2 regions of the Marinomonas epiphytica genome follow, and region 2 is predicted to be linked to the other one. Evidence: predicted binding sites of a transcription regulator. Region 2 holds the regulator's gene; the other holds the start of a gene.
The links. Region 2 encodes sigma-54, which starts transcription at its own class of promoters, with help from an activator protein. Its sites were predicted from a motif close to TGGCACNNNNNTTGCTNT; they were not measured.
Positions count from the first base shown of each region.

Region 1: ACYVGZ_RS10055 (isoamylase early set domain-containing protein) is a predicted target of sigma-54. The motif match lies at 3,988-4,005, and genes of this name have one in related genera.

Region 1 is NZ_BAAGVX010000032.1:85,384-95,013, reverse strand. Features, by position in the region: gene ACYVGZ_RS10070 (bifunctional 2',3'-cyclic-nucleotide 2'-phosphodiesterase/3'-nucleotidase) at 1-193, shown strand, start outside; gene betA (choline dehydrogenase) at 253-1,920, opposite strand; gene betB (betaine-aldehyde dehydrogenase) at 1,934-3,391, opposite strand; gene ACYVGZ_RS10055 (isoamylase early set domain-containing protein) at 3,595-3,900, opposite strand; gene olsF (bifunctional ornithine lipid synthase OlsF) at 4,322-6,040, opposite strand; gene ACYVGZ_RS10045 (TIM barrel protein) at 6,280-7,170, shown strand; gene ACYVGZ_RS10040 (Gfo/Idh/MocA family protein) at 7,276-8,442, shown strand; gene ACYVGZ_RS10035 (LacI family DNA-binding transcriptional regulator) at 8,505-9,524, opposite strand.
Region 2 is NZ_BAAGVX010000002.1:191,106-200,735, reverse strand. Features, by position in the region: gene mgtE (magnesium transporter) at 1-877, opposite strand, end outside; gene ACYVGZ_RS01465 (HPr family phosphocarrier protein) at 883-1,152, opposite strand; gene ACYVGZ_RS01460 (PTS sugar transporter subunit IIA) at 1,163-1,612, opposite strand; gene ACYVGZ_RS01455 (RNA polymerase factor sigma-54) at 1,630-3,117, opposite strand; gene lptB (LPS export ABC transporter ATP-binding protein) at 3,189-3,914, opposite strand; gene lptA (lipopolysaccharide transport periplasmic protein LptA) at 3,915-4,424, opposite strand; gene lptC (LPS export ABC transporter periplasmic protein LptC) at 4,408-4,965, opposite strand; gene ACYVGZ_RS01435 (calcium/sodium antiporter) at 4,987-5,943, opposite strand; gene ACYVGZ_RS01430 (ABC transporter ATP-binding protein) at 6,115-6,915, shown strand; gene mlaE (lipid asymmetry maintenance ABC transporter permease subunit MlaE) at 6,912-7,694, shown strand; gene mlaD (outer membrane lipid asymmetry maintenance protein MlaD) at 7,696-8,160, shown strand; gene ACYVGZ_RS01415 (MlaC/ttg2D family ABC transporter substrate-binding protein) at 8,164-8,769, shown strand; gene ACYVGZ_RS01410 (BolA family protein) at 8,952-9,188, shown strand; gene murA (UDP-N-acetylglucosamine 1-carboxyvinyltransferase) at 9,210-9,630, shown strand, end outside.

The DNA.
Region 1 (9,630 bases), on a different contig from region 2:
TGATGTAGTGGCCAACTATTTGTTGAGCCAAAAAACCATTAACCCAAGTGTGGACAACAATTGGCAGTTTACGGACTTTGGTAAGGCAAAAGTTCAGTTTGTCAGCTCTCCAAATGCTCGTGCATTGGCGCCAGACAATATGATGTTTAAATCGTTAGATGATAAAGGTTTTGCGGTGTTTGAGTTTCAATAAACACTGACCTTTGAGCAAAAAAGCCCTAACTCTCGTTAGGGTTTTTTTTGTTAGCTTGTTTATCTTTGTTTACTGGCATAGTCTGGATGAATCCAAACTTCAGCATTTAAAGGCTCTAGGGCTTGCTTCCCTAAAATTGCATCGGCTGCCTTTTCCGCTACCATTATGGTAGGAGCATTGAGGTTGCCGTTAGTAATAGAAGGAAAGATAGAAGAGTCTACCACGCGCAAGCGTTTCATACCGCGCACCTGGCATTGTGCATCAAGCACGGCCATAGGATCATCGTCGCTGCCCATTTTACAGGTACAAGACGGATGATAGGCGCTCTCTACGTTTTCTTTCACCCATTGGTCTATTTGCTCGTCAGTTTGGATGGACATACCTGGTTGAATTTCGTCACCACGGTATGGGGCCAAAGCAGGCTGTTGTAGGACTTCACGAGTTAAACGAATGGTGTCACGCCAATCTTGTTTGTCTTGCTCGGTGGAAATGTAATTAAACAAAATACGAGGTTTGTCACTTGGGTTCGCCGATGTAATCCACACTTTGCCTCGGCTTTCCGGCTTGTTCGGCCCGACATGAACCTGGAAGCCATGTCCTGCAACGGCGGCTTTGCCATCGTAGCGCATGGCCGCAGGTAAGAAATGGTATTGGATATTCGGCCACTTTAAACCAGCTCTTGAGCGAATGAAGCCACAGGATTCAAAGTGGTTAGTCGCACCTAGACCGTCTTTGAATAAAAGCCAGCGCGAACCAATTAGACCTTTACTGATTAAGCCAAGTTTACTGTTTAACGTAACCGGCTCTTTACAATAATATTGGAAGTAGACTTCAAGGTGATCTTGCAGGTTCTCGCCTACTCCAGGTAAGTCGTGGATAACTTCTACACCTGCTTGCTCAAGTACTTTTGCTGGGCCTATGCCCGATAACTGAAGCAATTGTGGAGAACCAATGGAGCCAGCACTTAAAATTACTTCTTTGCGGCTTCTTACTTGCTCGACCTTACCACTTTGACTGAACTCAACACCAACGGCTTGTTGCTCTTCTAGTAGTACTTTATGACTTAGCACGCCAGTACGAACGGTTAAGTTCGAGCGCTTCATAGCTCGGCGCAAATAGGCGTTGGAAGTGGAGGCTCGAACACCTTTGTCGACCGTCATGTGCATTGCGCCAAAACCTTCTTGACGATAACCATTGTAGTCATCGGTTTTACCGTAACCCGCTTCTTCTCCAGCAGCAATAAAAGCCTGATACAGAGGGTTGTAGGTCATATTGTTACCGTTATTGGTGGCAACAGGGCCATTGCCGCCACGGTACAAATCCGCACCTTGATGCCATGACTCTGCTCTTTTGAAATAGGGTAAGCAGTGTTGATAGTCCCAACCTTCAGCGCCGAGCTCCTGCCACTCATCAAAATCACAAGCGTGTCCACGCACGTAAACCATGCCGTTAATGGAGGACGAGCCACCTAGTACTTTCCCTCTTGGACAGTGCATCTCTCTACCATCAAGGCCGGCTTCTTGGTCGGTATGAAACTGCCAAGCAAATTTATCTGTATTCATTGGGTAAGAAAGGGCCGTGGGCATTTGAATAAAAATGCTTTTATCCGAGCCGCCTTTCTCTAATAGCAAAACGGAATGTTCTCCACTCTCTGTCAGCCGGTCAGCTAACACACACCCTGCGGAGCCTGCGCCCACAATGATGTAGTCGTATGTTTGTGATGCCATGCTGTGCTCCGCTTTAGTATGGGTTAGGAATATCGTTTAAGTCGACAAACACGCTCTTGGTTTGTGTGTAATGATAGAGTGTTTCAATACCATTTTCGCGGCCAATCCCCGACTCTTTATAGCCCCCCACAGGCATTTCCGCTGGCGATGCACCCCATGCATTAATCCAGCATATACCAGCTTGTAGGCGTGCTATCACACGGTGCGCACGAGCAAAATCTTTTGTGAAAACACCAGCGGCTAGGCCATACTTGGAATCGTTGGCGCGAGCAATGACTTCCTCTTCATCTGTAAAGCTGAGTACAGACATAACAGGACCAAAGATTTCATCACGAACTTGAGGCATGTCATCGGTGCAGTCTGAAAAAACCGTTGGTGCAACAAAGGCACCATTTTCTAGTCCATTATCTGTTACTTGGTAGCCACCACATAAAAGGGTAGCGCCCGCTTCTTTACCCGCTTCGATGAAACTCAAGACTTTATTCATGTGTGCTTTCGATATTAAAGCACCTACCTGGGTTTCCATATTCAAAGGATCACCCACGACCATAGCTTCAGTGCGGGTTTTAAGCTCGTTTAAAAACGCGTCTTTGATATCCTGATGCACAAATACGCGTGTGCCATTGGTGCAGACTTCACCTTGGGTATAGAAGTTCGCCAGCATAGCCGCAGACACGGCTTGATCTACCGGCATATCTGGGAAGATGATCATTGGTGACTTGCCACCTAGCTCCATAGTGACTTCTTTAAGAGATTGGGCAGCCGCGGCCATGACTTTCTTGCCGGTGCCTACTTCACCAGTAAAAGATACTTTATCTATGGCAGGGTGATTTGTAATTAACTGGCCGGTACGGGCATCCCCTTGTACCACATTAAACACGCCATCAGGCAGACCTGCTTGAGTGTAAATTTCGGCTAGCTTGAGGGCGCTTAAAGGCGTTTCTTCAGAGGGTTTGAAAATCATGGCATTACCTGCTGCCAGTGCAGGCCCCGATTTCCAGCAAGCTATTTGAATAGGGTAATTCCAAGCGCCAATACCAGCACAAATCCCTAGCGGCTCACGCTTTGTATAAAAGAAATTGCCAGCCCCTAAGTCCTGATAGTCACCTTGTATTTTATCTGCCAAGCCAGCGTAATACTCAATGACATCAGCGCCAGTTTCTATATCGACACAAATGGCTTCTTGTAAGGGCTTTCCAGTATCTAATACTTCTAAGCGGGCAAGCTCAGCGTTATTTTCGCGCAGTAGGTCTGCAGCTTTTTTAAGAATTCTGCCGCGTTCTACCGCGCTCATAGCAGCCCAAACCGCTTGGCCTTTTTTGGCGGATTCGATAGCCGCTTCTAGTTCAGCAGCACCGGCGAGCTCAACTGTTTCAATGACTTCACCTGTCGCTGGGTTGCTAGTCGAGAAAAATTCTCCGCTACTAGATGGAAAATACTGACCGTGAATGTATTGCTGTTTATGTGTCATGAGAATCCTCTACGCTGAGCCGTCTTAAAAGTTTTATTTAAATGCTTGTTCAATAAAAATAATTGTACCACTTTTTAGGAGAAGCTTTCATCAGTAGTGATGTGTAAGGCTGTGTCAAAAAAGTGCATTTTGTCTTTGCAGCTAGAAAAACAAGGGGAGGGATAGGGAGCAGGGCAAGAACACGGCTCCCTATTGGGTATACTCTAAACGTGAATGATGCAATTGTCTTCATGACTGATGGGGCTGGTAGCATAACCATCAGCAGCTTCATCATTTAGCCAGATTAGACCATCTACCAAGTAGCGGAATTGATAAGATTTATCTATAGCAAGGTTGATCGTAGAGCTATAGACTCCAGATTTTTGCTTGCGCATTGGGTTAGCCGTCGCATCCCAGTTGTTAAAGTCACCGACCACAGATACTTGTTTTGCCTTGCTAAGCAAGGCAGCAGAGAGGGCAAATTTCGTTTTACATTCTGGTTTGCTTTTTAAGTACTTTTTCTCAATCATGTTTCACTCCTAGACTCAATTTTGAGGCGCACTTCTTTATGACAATAGAGACGCTAAAGCAGGCTTCACAGGCTTCTTACTTCGATAAAGGCAACTCCCGTGCCAAACATGTGAACTGGCAAGTCTTATTATAAAGTAATTTACCAGTGGCTCCATTCTAAATAAAAACATGATCCTGCCATAAGGAGCAAAAGTGTAAATTTTTCCCACTCCCAAAGATCATGACTATACTGAGATTACCCCAATCAAATGGATGAGGTGAGGTTATGAGCTTACAAGTAATAGTGTTAATTCTATTGTCAGTGATGCTCCTAATAAAGGTGTGCTATTTGCTTTTTATACGTCGCGCACCTAATCAAGAGCACCCTAACCAAGTAACTAAGCACCATGCACATAAACACACTAAGTCACATCATTAGCACTAAACGTGAACACCACGGTAGCGCTTATTCTTCGCTTCTTTGACTGTATTTAGGTCTACTAAGACTAACCCGTCGATACAGTAGCCAAAGTCGGCGTCTACGCCAAAGTCTAAGAAGCGAACTCCTCCTTCCTCGCACAATTCACTGTACTGTTTAAATAGCGTGGGTACTGTTGCCCCAAACTGGCTCAATTGCTCTTTGAGAACTCTGAAATCTTCTTCGTAGCTGTTGCCAGAAAAAATACCTTGTATAAGTTCTTTATGCTCAGGAGATACCTGATAAGGGGTATAAGAGCGGGCTAAATGTTCTTTGTCGGCATAATATGTTTTGTAAAAGCTCACGATGAGGTCCTTGGCAATCTGAGGATAGCTGTTACTCAAGCTCACCGGACCAAACATGTATCGGATCTTAGGATTACGGTTAAGATAAGCGCCAATACCATACCAAAGGTAATCAAGGCTGCGCTTGCCCCAATATTTAGGCTGAACAAAACTACGGCCTAATTCGATACCTTGCTCGAAATAGGGTTCCATCTCACAGGAATAACGAAACAGTTCCGCACTGTAAATTTTATTCTTACTATTTTCTTCCATGTATCGGGCAACTTCACCAATGCGATAAGCACCAACAATCTCTAATTCTTCTTCATCCCATAGTATTAAATGACGATAATACTGGTCGAATTTATCAAGGTCAGTACGCTCTCCAGTTCCTTCACCAACCTTACGAAATGCAATCTCCCTTAAGCGGCCAATTTCTTTCATGGTGACCGAAGAGGGGTCGTAATCAAATAAGTAAATCTGCTTGTTATCTTTAGTGCTGCCTAAATGTTCAGACTGCTTTAACTCAGACTTTATTTGTTGACGGTTTTGTGGGTGATCTACTGTCTTTTCCGTTTTAAATAGAGGCTTTTTACCCTTTGCGATACGGTACAAATGGCGCTTAACTAATTTGTTTTTTTCTTTATCACTAAGAGGTAGGTTAGCCAGCTCTTGAATGGGAATCGGTTGCCCCACTTGCATAGGAATCTTATTGTTTTTTTGACGAAACATTTCGTTAGCTAGCTGAATAGTCGATAAAGGTCGATATACCAAGGAGCTGGTATAAAACAGCATAGAATTACGCCCGCCTATATGCACGGGTAGCAGTGGGCTGTTGGTCTTTTGAGCCAACTTTAGGTAGTTGTGATTCCAGCGTTGGTCTTTTACACCGCTCGGTGACAGGCGGGAAACTTCTCCGGCTGGAAAAATGATTACCGCTTCTTCATTATGCAGACAATTCATAATGGCTTTTAACTGTTGGCGGCCTGTTTTTCCGCCAATGTTATCAACGGGTAATACCAGATTTTGTAATCCTTCGAATCCCATTAACAGGTCGTTGCCGACGATTTTGACATCAGGACGAATCTCACCTACTAGGCGTAATAAGGCAAGGCCATCCAACGCACCAAGGGGATGGTTAGCAATGATCATCACCCGCCCACTGGCCGGAATGTTACGACGGTCTACCTGGCTGACCTGATATCCAAAGTTAAAGTGATCCAATACCCGGTCAATAAACTCGAACCCCATGCAATCGCCATTTTGGTCTAAAAACTGGTTGACTTCGGACTCATGGAATAAACGTTTTAACACACTCACTGTGGGGCGAGTAATGATGGGGCTTTTGTCAAAGAACTGGGGGGATTTACTGGCAATCAATTGTTCAACTTGTATCACTGTTTGGCTCCACCAAGGGTATGGAATTGCGGTTTATACCCTTAAGACTAGAGCTAAATTATGACGTTAAGATGAATGGGAAATGGCGAAATGATGACAGAGGTTAAGAGAATTTGAGAGGGAAGTGGCTTTATAAAATCGTCAAAATAACTAAATGAAAATTCTATATTGACATTTTGCAAGCGCTTGCATTAATGTGTTTATTGCTCAGTCAAATAACTAAAGGAAGAATAAAAATAATGAAACTTCAACTCTCAAATGCCCCTTGCTCATGGGGAATCGAATTTGCCGACAACCCAAGTAACCCAGCGTGGGAAACCGTGCTTAATGAAATCGCATTAGCAGGTTACAAAGCCACCGAGCTGGGGCCGTTAGGTTACCTACCAACCGATAAACAAGTGTTGTCTAGTAAGCTACAAGAGAATGGCTTGGAGTTAATTGCTGGTACCATCTTTAAACATCTGCATCAAGCAGATAAACGCGCAGAAATTCTTGAATATACGGAAGAAACCTGCAAATTACTGCAAGCTCAGAATGCCAAGTATATGGTGGTGATTGACCATGTTTCTTCACCACGTACCGATCAAGCCGGTCAGGTTGAAACAGCCTATCGACTACCTGATGATGAATGGGCAGAGATGATGACCACTATCACTGAATTATCTCTAATTTGCCGAAAATACAATATTATCCCCGTGGTTCACCCTCATGCTGGTAGTTTTATTGAATACCGAGATGAAATTGACCGCGCTATGGCGGATTTAGACAGTGATCTAGTGAAGCTATGCATCGACACTGGGCATTGCCGCTATGCTGATATAAACCCTGCCGAGCTGATTGAAACTTACCAAGACCGAGTGGAATACATTCATTTTAAAGACATCAATGACACAGTGCTGGCTCATACTGTGGCGAACAATGTGGACTTTTATACGGCTATTGGTAACGGTGTATTTTGTCCATTAGGTGATGGGTGCGTTGATTTTAAAGCCGTTCGTGCAACCTTAGAGAAAATTGAATACAACGGTTGGATCACGGTAGAGCAGGATGTTGACCCATCAAAAGACAACAGTTCCTTAGAAAATGCCCAGCAAAGTCGTCAATTTATTGAAAGTAACTTTCTGCAGTAAGCTCTAAAGCCTCCATTTAGCGAATACGTTTAACACCTTGTCTGACCCGCTGTGAGGCAAGGTGTTCTTTTATTAGCCATATAGAACAACAAGAAGGATAAAAAGATGGTTGCGAATCCTGTTATTAAAGCGCTAGGACGAAAACTGAGACTGGGTGTGATTGGTGGTGGACCGGGCTCTTTTATTGGTAATGTGCATCGTGGTGCAGCCCGATTAGAAGAATACTATGACGTGGTTGCTGGCGTATTCTCTTCTAATCCAGAACGTTCGATACAAAGTGCTCAAGAGCTTGGTATTGAGCGTGGCTATGGGACACCAGAAGAGATGATTTTGGCTGAGGCAAAGCGATCAGACAAAGTGGATGTGATTGCCATTATGACCCCCAATAACAGCCATTATCAGATTGCTTGCCTTGCCATAGAGCAGGGTTTTCATTTGGTTTGTGAAAAGCCTTTAGCAAACGAATTAGATGAAGCCATGGATTTAGTAAAACGCGTTCAGCAAAGCGAGCTAGAATGCTGCGTAGCTTATGCTTACACAGGCTTTCCTATGGTACGTGAAGCCAAAGCGATCATTGCTGCTGGTGAACTTGGAGAGATTCGTATGGTGCAATGTGACTATGTACAAGGCCATCTAGCAGAGCTTTCGGAAGCAGAGAAAAACGGTAAAAACTGGCATATGGATCCAGAAATAGCAGGGCCATCGTTAATTTTGGGAGACATAGGGACTCATTGTTATCACTTGGCATCATTTGTAACAGGGCTTGAGCCGACTCAGTTGTGTGCGGACATTGCGACAACTGTACCTGGGCGGGAAGCAGACGACTATACGGGTATTCTAACTCGTTATAGTAATAACGCCCGTGGCTCTTTCTTTATTACGCAAGCGGCGGCAGGCGCCGATCATGGTTTATACTTACGAGTATATGGCAGTAAAGGTGGCTTAGAGTGGCATCAAGAGCAACCTAATCAGTTATTGGTGCGCAGCTTAGATCAGCCCACTAAGATACTGCAAAAAGGCGGTATAGGCTTGCATGCAGCGGCCAATAGAGTCTCCCGTATTGCCATTGGTCATCCGGAAGGCTACCGAGAAGCTTTTGCTAACTTATACACGGATTTGGCCGAGGTGATTATTGCGAAAGCGACAAATACACCGGAAGATCCTTTAGCAAGAAACTTTCCAAACATTCAAGATGGCGCCCAAGGCGTTAAGTTTGTGCAAGCGGCGGTTAAGTCCTATCAAAGCAACGGTCAGTGGGTTGACTTAGAGTAATCTCAAGACACGACAAGGGGCTTAGCCGCTTGTCGTAACATTAAGACAAAGTGATGTACACATCAGCTTTGTCTTTTAAGTGTGTCTCTCACTATCAGCTCGCAAGGGAAAAGCCGCGTCTCCGTGGCTAAATGTGGGTGTTCTATGCGCTTAATGATCAACTCTACCGCGGCATCTACCATTTTCTGAATAGGTTGCTTAATCGTGCTGAGATTATAGGCTCCCCAGGATGCCATAGACATATCATTGAAGCCGAGAATGCCAATTTCTTCAGGACACAAACGCCCCAATTCTCTAGCGGAGTCCAGCGTTGCGATGGCTAGAATGTCGTCGCCACAGAAAATAGCATCGACCTCAGGGTGATCAGATAATAAGGCTAGAGATTGCTGGCGAGCTGAATCATAGGAATAAGTATCACAGTGTTGAATGGTGGCAAATTCAAGGCCATGTTCCGTTAGGGTTTGAATAGCACTGCGTTTTCTATCTATTGTTGTAGTGGCATTCGCAGGGCCACCTAAAAAAGCAATGTGTTTATAGCCGTAATCTAGTAGTGCTTTTATGCCAATAGTGCCTGCTTGGCTATTGTCCGCTGTTACTACGTTGATCGGACCCGTCTCACAAGCTCGACCAAACATAATCGCCGAAGGTAACTTCGCTTTTTCACAGACTTCAGCAAATATGGCCGGTAAAACGGAAGATAAAAACAGCACGCCATCCACGCGATATTGCAACAAGCGGTCTAATACGTCTTCTGGTTTTGCCTCAAGTGCAAGGTTTTCTACTAAAGTGCGGTAGTTACGAGACTGCAGCTCTTTCGTGATAAGGTCGAGTACTTCGATAAACATAGGGTTTTCAAAGTTACTGGAAATGACTCCGATCAAATGAGTGCGGTTAGTCATTAAGGACTGAGCTAAAATGTTAGGCTTATAGCCTAGCTCATCTGCTGCGGCTTCAATTTTTTCCCTCGTTTTGGCGGAAACACTCGCTCCTTGAGTGAAGGCCCGAGATACAGCCGATAGAGAGACTCCCGCTTTGTCAGCGACCTCTTTTTGAGTAACGTGTTTATATCGGCTTTGTTGCATGAAGTACCTATTATTTAACCTGTGCTATTAGCTTCATCCTTGCTTGCTATGTCGAAAAAATGTGTTTATTTATTATACATTTTTTCATGCATAATTTCGACTAGAA
Region 2 (9,630 bases):
TGATCCCTAGCCATACCGCCCGGCGGCGAGTGGTTTTCATGATGGGCGAGAAAGTATCTTCATCGTCGTCAAGGCCTGCCATGCTAAGCATGGAGTGTTCTGCTTCATCACGAATAACATCGACCACATCATCAATGGTGATACGGCCCAAGAGCTTTTGGCTCTCTTCGTCTATTACGGGGGCGGACACTAAATCCATTTTTTCGAACAGCTGGGCTACATCACTAACAGGCGTGTTGGCGTGCAAAGGAGTGATTTCGGTTTCCATGATATCCCGAACTCGGGTATCGGCATCTGCAACTAATAACTTAGTAATGGGTAACGAGCCTAGCAGGCGATCGGAGCGGCTTACTACCAAGATGCTGTCTGTCATATCAGGCAGCTCTTCATGGCGGCGTAAATAACGGAAGACAATATCAACGGTGATGTTGGGGCGCACCGTAATGGTGTCCGTATTCATCAAACCGCCTGCGGAGTCTTCTGAGTAGCTAAGCAGTGTTTCAACGCGAGTTCTGTCTTGCGCGCTCATGGACGCAAGAACTTCTTTTACAACCGTTTCGGGTAGATACTGAAGTAAGTCGGCTAAGTCATCGTTTTCAAAATTCTCAGACACAGCAACAACACGCTCTGTGTCCATTTCTTTTAAGAAGGTAAGACTGATATCTTCATTCAGGTACTGAAGTACTTCACCTTCATTTTGTGAATCAATAAGCTCCCAGAGAAGCTTACGTTCCTTAGGAGGAGACGATTCCAATAGGCGAGCAACATCTTGAGCCGGTAAAGCACCATTAAGAAGGTAACGAATCTGCATGGTTTTACCGGACTCAAGAGAGTCGGTAACGGTTTGCAGATGTTGTAGGGTGCTTTGTTCAGACATAGGGGTTACTCGTCTTCCCCGAACTTGTCTTCAATGAGGGCAACAATGGCCGCGAGCGCTTCCGTTTCATCATCACCGTTAGTTTTAATGGTGATCTGAGTTCCTTTGCTAGCCGCTAGCATCATCATTGCCATGATGCTTTTGCCATCCACATTACGACCGTCCTTCTCAATGGTAATGTCGCAAGAAAAACGTGTAGTGGTTTCAATGAGCTTGCCAGCAGCTCGAGCGTGCAGTCCCAGCTTGTTGATAATAGTTATGGATGTTTTTTGCATAGGCCTTCCTTTATAACAGAGATTTGAAGGTCATATAGAGGGCTTCATCATCCTGAGCCCCTCGTAATTTGTCCAATGCCTCTGGTGATTGAGCAAGTTCTGCTATTTGCGCTAATGTTGCCAAATGATGATTACATTCATGTGGCGGTGCGATTAAAGCGAAAATAAGATCAACGGGTTTTCTATCAATAGAATCAAAGTCAATCGCTTCTTGTAATGACATTACCACAATCGCAGAGCGATTCGCAGTATCTAGCCGACAATGGGGAATAGCTAAGCCAGAGCCAATACCGGTACTGCCCAGTTTTTCTCGGCTAAGTAAGGCGTCGTACACCGCACTTTCTTCACAATGCAAACGGTCTGCAACGATGCAAGCTAAATTTTCGAGAGCGCGTTTCTTGCTTACAATATCTTTTTTTGCAAAAACCAAATCAGCTTTAAGTAGGGTATCCAATGGCATGGTTTTATAGTATCCGTTTAAATCAGTCGTTTACGTTCGTTTGAGGGTGGGATGTTCATCGCTTCACGATATTTCGCTACCGTTCGGCGAGCAACTTGAATGCCTTGGTCGGCCAAGGTGTTTGCTAATTTATTGTCACTCAAGGGTTTCTGTGCGGGTTCTTCAGCCACGAGCTTTTTAATCATTGCACGAATAGCCGTTGAGGAGCACTCGCCACCAGAAGCCGTGTTAACATGGCTTGAGAAAAAGTATTTCAGCTCAAAGATACCTTTGGGTGTATGCATAAACTTTTGTGTCGTAACTCGCGATATCGTGGATTCATGCATGCCTACTTCTTCCGCGACATCATGAAGAACCATGGGTTTCATTGCTTCTTCGCCAAGTTCGAAGAAGTCAATTTGTCGGTTCACGATACAGCTGGCGACTTTCAATAAGGTTTCGTTACGACTTTGTAAGCTTTTAATGAACCACTTCGCTTCTTGCAGTGAGTTTTTAATGTAGGTGGCATCTTCACTTTTCGCTGCCGTGTTGGCCATGGCTGAATAAGTTTCATTAATTTTTACGGGAGGAAGGGCGTCATTATTGAGCTCAACTTGCCAAGTACCTTTTATCTTTTTTACGCTGACATCAGGAATCACATAATCCGTGTTTAAGTTGTCTACCGCAGAGCCTGGGCGCGGGTTGAGTTGTTGAATTAACGTCACAACTTCTTTTAGAGCCGCTTCTTTGAGCTTTGTTTTGCGAGTTAATTGGGCAAAATCTCGGCTACCTAATAGGCCTAAGTGATTGTCTATTAAATTGTGTGTGCTCTTGTATAAAGGGTGATCTCGGTACGCTTCTAATTGTACGAGTAAGCAGTCACGTAAATCGATTGAACACACACCAACCGGATCAAAGCGTTGTAGTCGATGTTGAACGGCAATGACTTCGTCAATTTCGAGTTCTTCAAGTTCAGCACTTAAAGCTTCGCAAATTTCTTCCGTAGAAATGCTCAAATAACCATCAGATTTAACACATTCGATGATGGCGTAGGCAATTTCAATGTCACGGTCAGACATGTGAGTTAGGTTAAGCTGCCAAATTAAATGGTCTTGAATATTTTCTTCTGGGGCATTGCGACTTTCAAAGTCACTTTCCCCTTCAAAGCTTGACACATCACTTACTGAGGCTGAATTTTGGTAGGTGTCGTCCCAGTTACTGTCTATCGAAAGCTCTTCTGGAATGCTGTCAGTCCATTCGGATTCAAGTCGTGCTTCCTCAGGGTTGGATTCAGCTTCAGTGCTTCTCTCGTCGGTCTTTTTCTCGGTTTTGCTTTCGATACTGTTGTTTTCGGCAGGAGTATTTGCCAGTTCATCATCGATTTCTAACAATGGGTTAGACTCAAGAAACTCATGGATTTCTTGCTGTAAATCTAAGGTGGATAACTGTAACAAGCGAATGGCTTGCTGCAGTTGAGGGGTCATCGTCAGTTGTTGACCGATTTTTAATTGTAACGACTGCTTCATAGAGCAACACTTAGTAATTTAAGTTGGAACAAGATATGCATACTACTCTCTTTATCTAATAATGATAAGGGTTATAGACGGAAATCGTCGCCAAGATACACCTTTTTTACCTGCTCATTATTAATAACCGTCTCGGCGTCGCCAGAAGCGATAATATGGCCGTTACCGACAATATACGCCTTATCACAAATATCTAACGTTTCCCTTACGTTATGGTCGGTAATTAATACACCAATGCCACTTTCTTGAAGGTGTTTGATGATCAGCTTTATATCCCCAACGGAAATGGGGTCGACCCCAGCGAAAGGTTCATCCAGCAATACAAATTTAGGGTTCATGGCGAGGGCACGAGCAATCTCTACTCGACGTCGTTCGCCACCTGATAGAGCCATACCTAGGTTTTTTCGAATGTGGGTAACATGAAACTCTTCTAGTAGGGATTCAAGTTTGGCTTGTTGCTGCTGTTTGTTTAGGTCTTTGCGGGTTTCTAAAATGGCCAGAATGTTGTCTTCGACAGACATTTTTCGAAAAATTGACGCTTCTTGTGGTAGATAGCCAATGCCTTTTTGGGCGCGTGTATGCATCGCATTATGGGTAACATCTTGGCCGTCAATGAAAATTCCGCCTGCATCATTTGTGACCATGCCGACTATCATATAAAAGCAGGTGGTTTTACCTGCGCCGTTCGGTCCGAGTAGACCAACGGCTTGACCAGACTCAACCGCCAAAGAGACATCTTTAACGACTTGGCGCTTCTTATAGCTTTTAGCGAGGTTCTTTGCTTCTAATAGTGCCATTTAGTTCTCATCTTGTGCTGCTTGGGGTTGCAGGGTCATAGAAACGCGACCAGTATCCGTTTTGTTTGCTTGGAAAGCGCCACTGTTTACCATGTAAAGTATGTAATCGGCAGATACTTTATTGTCGATCCGATTTAGGTAGCCATTGCCTGAGATTTCAAGTTTTGCCTCTAGCGTTGAATAATCAATGTTATCCCCTTGGCTAATAACCATGTTGCCTGCTTCATCGATTTGTTGGCTGAACTTGGCTGGCGAGCCTTTGGCTTTAAGCTTGTTAAATTTTTGGGTTTGCGGATTGGTGCTGATTTTTAAATACTCAGCCTCAATTTCAATGGTGCCCTGGGTAATGAGAACGTTACCCTTATAAATCGCTTCGCCTGTGGTTTGGTTGAACGAAGCTTCGTCTGCTTGAATTTCTAACGGTTGCTCCGTGTCGCTTGGCAGCGCAGTAGCAAGGGAAGTAAGGCAACATGAAGCTAGAAAAAGAGTTAACTTAGCGAGTTGGTTCATAATGTCCTCTTACCGGTTTGGTCATGATTACTTCACCGGAATTGATAAAAGCTGTGATCTTACTTGCACTGGTAATGCCTTGAGTGGAATAAAGCTTGGCATTTCCATAGCTGCTTAACGATTGATCTTTATCAAGATAGTGTACCGTGTCTGCAGATAAAGTGATATCAGCGGCACCGACTTGGCGTTTTAGCGCTTTTGCATCTTGAGTTAATAAAATGTCTTTGCTGCCATCTTCTATTACGCCCTGTAATGATTCGGCACTCCAGCTACTGGTGTCGGCATGGCGCTCTACAAAAGGAAATTCAAGCAGTGTTTTTTTTGCCGCTAGATAATGTAATGTTTTTGCAGCCTCTAGTGTCTCAATGAGTTTGCCTGAAGGATCGAATTCCTTTACTCGTACTTGCGTAATGAAATAATCAGGAGAGCTACTTAGGGACTCTGTGGTAACAAGGTTAGATTGAGGTCCCTTACCCACTATAAACAGTAAGCCGGCTGCACCTACTAGAGCGCCAAATAAAAACCACTTTTTCAAACTCATACCAAGCATTTTGAATCCACGTTAGCTACTTGTTCCCATAAGTATTAAATATACGCCATAAGACCCGACCAAAGGTAGGCCTAGCCATCTAGGAATTTGTTTGTTTTGAGCGCGATTAAAGAGAAAAACAGCAGCAGCCATTACAAGGGTTAGAGCGAGCACCCAAGGAAAGTCACGAGACATTATTTGGTTATCGGTGACTCCTGGAGCAATGAGTGCAGGAAGAGGTAAAACCGTAGCCAAGTTAAAAATGTTTGACCCTAAAACATTGCCAATGGCGATGTCATGGTGACCTTTACGTACACTACTAACGGATGCGGCGAGTTCTGGTAGGCTAGTGCCGATCGCGACAATGGTTAATCCGATCACCAGTTCGCTCACGCCAAGCGCTGTGGCGATCCCTGTCGCTCCCCACACCAAGAGTTTTGAGCTGCCAATCAGTACAGCCAATCCTACGACGGCAATCAAGACCGATTTGCCAACCGAACCGCCATCGTCTTCTGGGAGCTCAGCGGCGAGTTCTTCTTCTAAGTCTTTGGCGTTTCTTAATAAAATAAGAAGAATAATAATGAAGGCAATAAGTAGAGCGCATCCGTCAAAAACACTCAAATGACCATCCCATAGTAATAGGCCAGATAAAAGTGTAATGGCTAATACCAGAGGCACTTCTTTAGTGGCTAGGCCTTTTGCAATAGGAATGGAGGAGAGCAATAGAGTGATGCCGAATACCAGACCAATATTGGCAATGTTGGAACCAAGGACATTACCAATGGCAATTTCTGGTGCCTGGTCAAACGCTGCGATGGCAGATACCACCATTTCTGGTGCAGAGGTGCCTAAAGCCACTAACGTAATGCCAATGACCATAGGGCTAACGTTTAATTTTTCAGCAACTAAAGCAGCATGCTCAATGAACTTGTCAGAGCTTAATACCAGTAATACCAGACCGGCTAACAGAGCAGCGGAATAAAGCAGCATAATGTCGATATATCTCAAAAACTTAAGGGACGTACATTTAATGAGGTTTGGCGGGTAAATTCAAGACTTGATCTTTGAAACAAAATGGGATTTGTCTCCTGTTCAATAGGCTTTTTAAGGTCTGAGTGATAACATTTATCCCATTATTCTACGGATTAGGGTATTTCGCCAATGGATGCATATATAGAAGTCCAAAATCTTAAGTTCTCTCGAGCTGACAGAGTGATATACGAAGATGTCACTTTAACCATACCCAAAGGTAAGGTGACCGCGGTGATGGGGCCGAGTGGGACGGGAAAGACAACCTTATTGCGGTTGATCGCAGCACAACTGACACCTGATGAAGGGCATATCTTTGTGGACGGGCAAGATGTACATGCTTTGTCTCGATCTTCTCTTTATGAAGTGCGAAAAAAATTAGGCATGTTGTTTCAAAGTGGTGCTTTGTTTAGTGATATGTCGGTTTATGAAAATGTTGCTTTTCCGTTACAAGAACATACAAAACTGTCGGAAGAAGCGATTCAAGAAAGGGTGAAAAACAAGCTGCACAGTGTTGGCTTACGTGGCGCCGCCCACCTTTTGCCCTCTGAGTTGTCCGGAGGAATGGCTCGTCGTGTCGCTTTGGCTCGTGCCATTGCATTGGATCCTGAGCTGGTTATGTATGATGAGCCTTTTACAGGACAAGATCCCATATCAAAAGGTGTGCTGGTGGAGTTAATCCGTAACCTCAATACAGATACAGACATAACTTCGGTGTTGGTGTCTCACGATGTTGAAGAATCTTTATCTATTGCAGACCATGTTTGTATTCTAGCGGGTGGGCGAGTGATTGCAGAAGGGAGTGCTGAACATATTCGAGCGTCACAAGACCCAAGGGTGAAACAGTTTCTTCAAGGCCAGCCAGATGGTCCTGTGCCGTTTCACTACCCAGAGACAAAAGGTAACCATGAAAACACAAGGAGTTCATTATGAGTGGCTTGGTCGGGCTAGGTAGCGCGGCGTTATTATGGCTTAGCTCCGTGGGGCGAGCAGGGATTTTCTTATTTCAAAGTGTGGCTCGTGTTCCTGTTAGGCCAGCAGAAGCGATGAACTTATTGGTTAAGCAGTTATATTCTGTCGGTGTGCTGTCTCTGGTTATAGTGGTGGTGTCGGGGGCTTTTATCGGCATGGTTTTATCCCTGCAAGGTTACAGTATTCTTGCTAAATTTGGCTCGGAAGATGCGGTAGGGCAGCTGTTAGCGTTATCGCTGTTAAGAGAGTTGGGTCCCGTGGTAACCGCCTTATTGTTTGCGGGGCGAGCTGGTTCTTCTTTAACTGCCGAAATTGGTCTTATGAAAGCAACAGAACAATTGTCTAGCTATGAAATGATGGGGGTAGACCCTTTGCGTCGAGTGGTCGCGCCGAGGTTTATCGCTGGCGTGATTTGCTTGCCATTGCTGAGCCTCATTTTTACCGCGGTTGGTATTATTGGTGGCCTTATGGTGTCAGTGGGCTGGCTAGGTGTTCATGATGGTGCTTTTTGGTCTCTCATGCAGCAGTCGGTGTATTTTGATACGGATATCATTAATGGGGTGATTAAAGCCGTTTGCTTTGCCATTGTGGTTACTTGGATTGCCGTTTATCAAGGGTATGAGTGTATACCCACGTCAGAAGGAATTGGTAAAGCCACTACCCGCACCGTGGTGTTGGGTTCGTTGGCTATTCTAGCGTTAGATTTTGTATTAACTGCAGCCATGTTTGGGGATTTTTAAAATGAGAAATAAACGTACGGAACTTTTTGTAGGCTGTTTTATCGTATTGGGTATGGCGGCGTTTGTGTATTTGGCAGTGCAGGTGAGTGGTTTAGCCTTTGCCAGTAAAAAAGATACTTATCAGGTAGTGGCGCGCTTTGACGACATAGCAGGTTTGTCGGAACGGGCTAAAGTCACCATTGCTGGCGTAGGTGTGGGTGATGTGGAGTCCATCACCTTTGATAAAGAGCTTTATATGGCCTTAGTAACAATGAACATACGTTCAGATATTAACAATATTCCAACGGACAGTTCGGTGGCCATTTTAACCAGTGGCTTGTTAGGTGAAAAGTATTTAGGGATCACGATAGGGGCCGACGATGAAGTGCTAGAAAATGGTGGTGAGATTTATGACACTCAATCGTCATTGGTACTTGAAAACCTGATTAGTCAGTTCTTATTTCAATCTGGAGACTCAGAGGAATAAAACATGTTGAAGTTTATAAAAGGTTTGGTGTTATTGGCTGTGTTGTCTATACACTCTGTTTGGGCAAATCCAGAAGGGGCGCGTGATGCCGTAATTGATGTGATCGAATCCTTCCGAACGCAAATAGTGGCGGACAAAGACATATTATCAAAAGATCCCGTGTTGCTTAATCAGCGTGTCGATGGCATTTTGTCTGACGTGGTTGATTTTGATGTGTTGTCACGCCGAGTGATGGGAAAGTACTATCGTCGTGCTTCAAAAGAGCAGCGCACCCGTTTTTCTCAAGAAACCAAGCGGGCTTTACTTAACACTTATGGTAAGTCAATTTTAGAGTTTGATGCGGATAAAATTAAGGTTTTGCCGTTGGGGCCTCAGCGTAAAGGAAAAAGTGTTAAGGTTGACGTTGAAGCGGAGCTTGAAGCGGCGGGTAAACTGAATATTACCTTTGAAATGAAAGAGCGTGGTGCGAATTGGATACTGGATAATGTTGTGATCAATGGCATTAATTTTGGTCTGACATTCCGTAAGCAGTTTGCCACCATGATGCAACAAAATAAAAATAAGATAGACGATGCTATTGATGCGTGGCGAGACTCTTTAACAAAGTAACCGCAATTTACACTCTTGAGTCATAAAAAAATCCGAAGGTTTTGGCTATTCGGATTTTTTTTGCGCAAATTGCTGTGATTAGAGGGGATTTTTATGCTCTGTTGACACATCAAGTGTTAAGTAGTTGGCGGGAGTAAGGTAGAATGTCAGTAATTGAAAATGTAATGAATGTCGGAGCGACTGTGAACGCAATTGAAGTAAAAAATTTATTAGAAGCTGCCATTGAGAAGAGTGAAGTTATTGCTCAAGGTGAAGGTTGTAATTTTCAGGTTGTGGTGATTTCACCCGTATTTGAAGGTCTTTCTACTGTAAAAAGACAACAGCTTGTTTACTCCCATTTGCAGGAACAAATTGCCAGTGGGGCCATTCACGCAGTGACCATGAAAACCTACACCCCAGCTCAATACGACGCACAATAAAAAATTATAAGAGAACAGAATATGGATAAGTTATTAATTACGGGTGGAGCAAAGCTTAACGGGGTGGTTCGAGCATCAGGTGCGAAGAATGCCGCATTACCTATTTTGGCAGCAACCTTGTTAACTAAAGAGCCGATCACGATTCAGAATTTACCTCATTTACATGACATCACCACTATGTTGGAGCTATTAGGGTCTATGGGGTGTGGCGTTGTTGTAGACGAAAAAATGAGTGTGCAACTAGATGTTTCCACGTTGAACAACTCTGAAGCACCCTATGAATTGGTAAAAACCATGCGAGCCTCAATTTTGGTGCTAGGTCCGTTGGTAAGTCATTTTGGTAAGGCGATCGTGTCTCTGCCTGGTGGTTGTGCCATTGGTAGCCGCCCAGTAGACCTACACTTGCGTGGCCTTGAAGCGATGGGTGCCAATATTCTTGTAG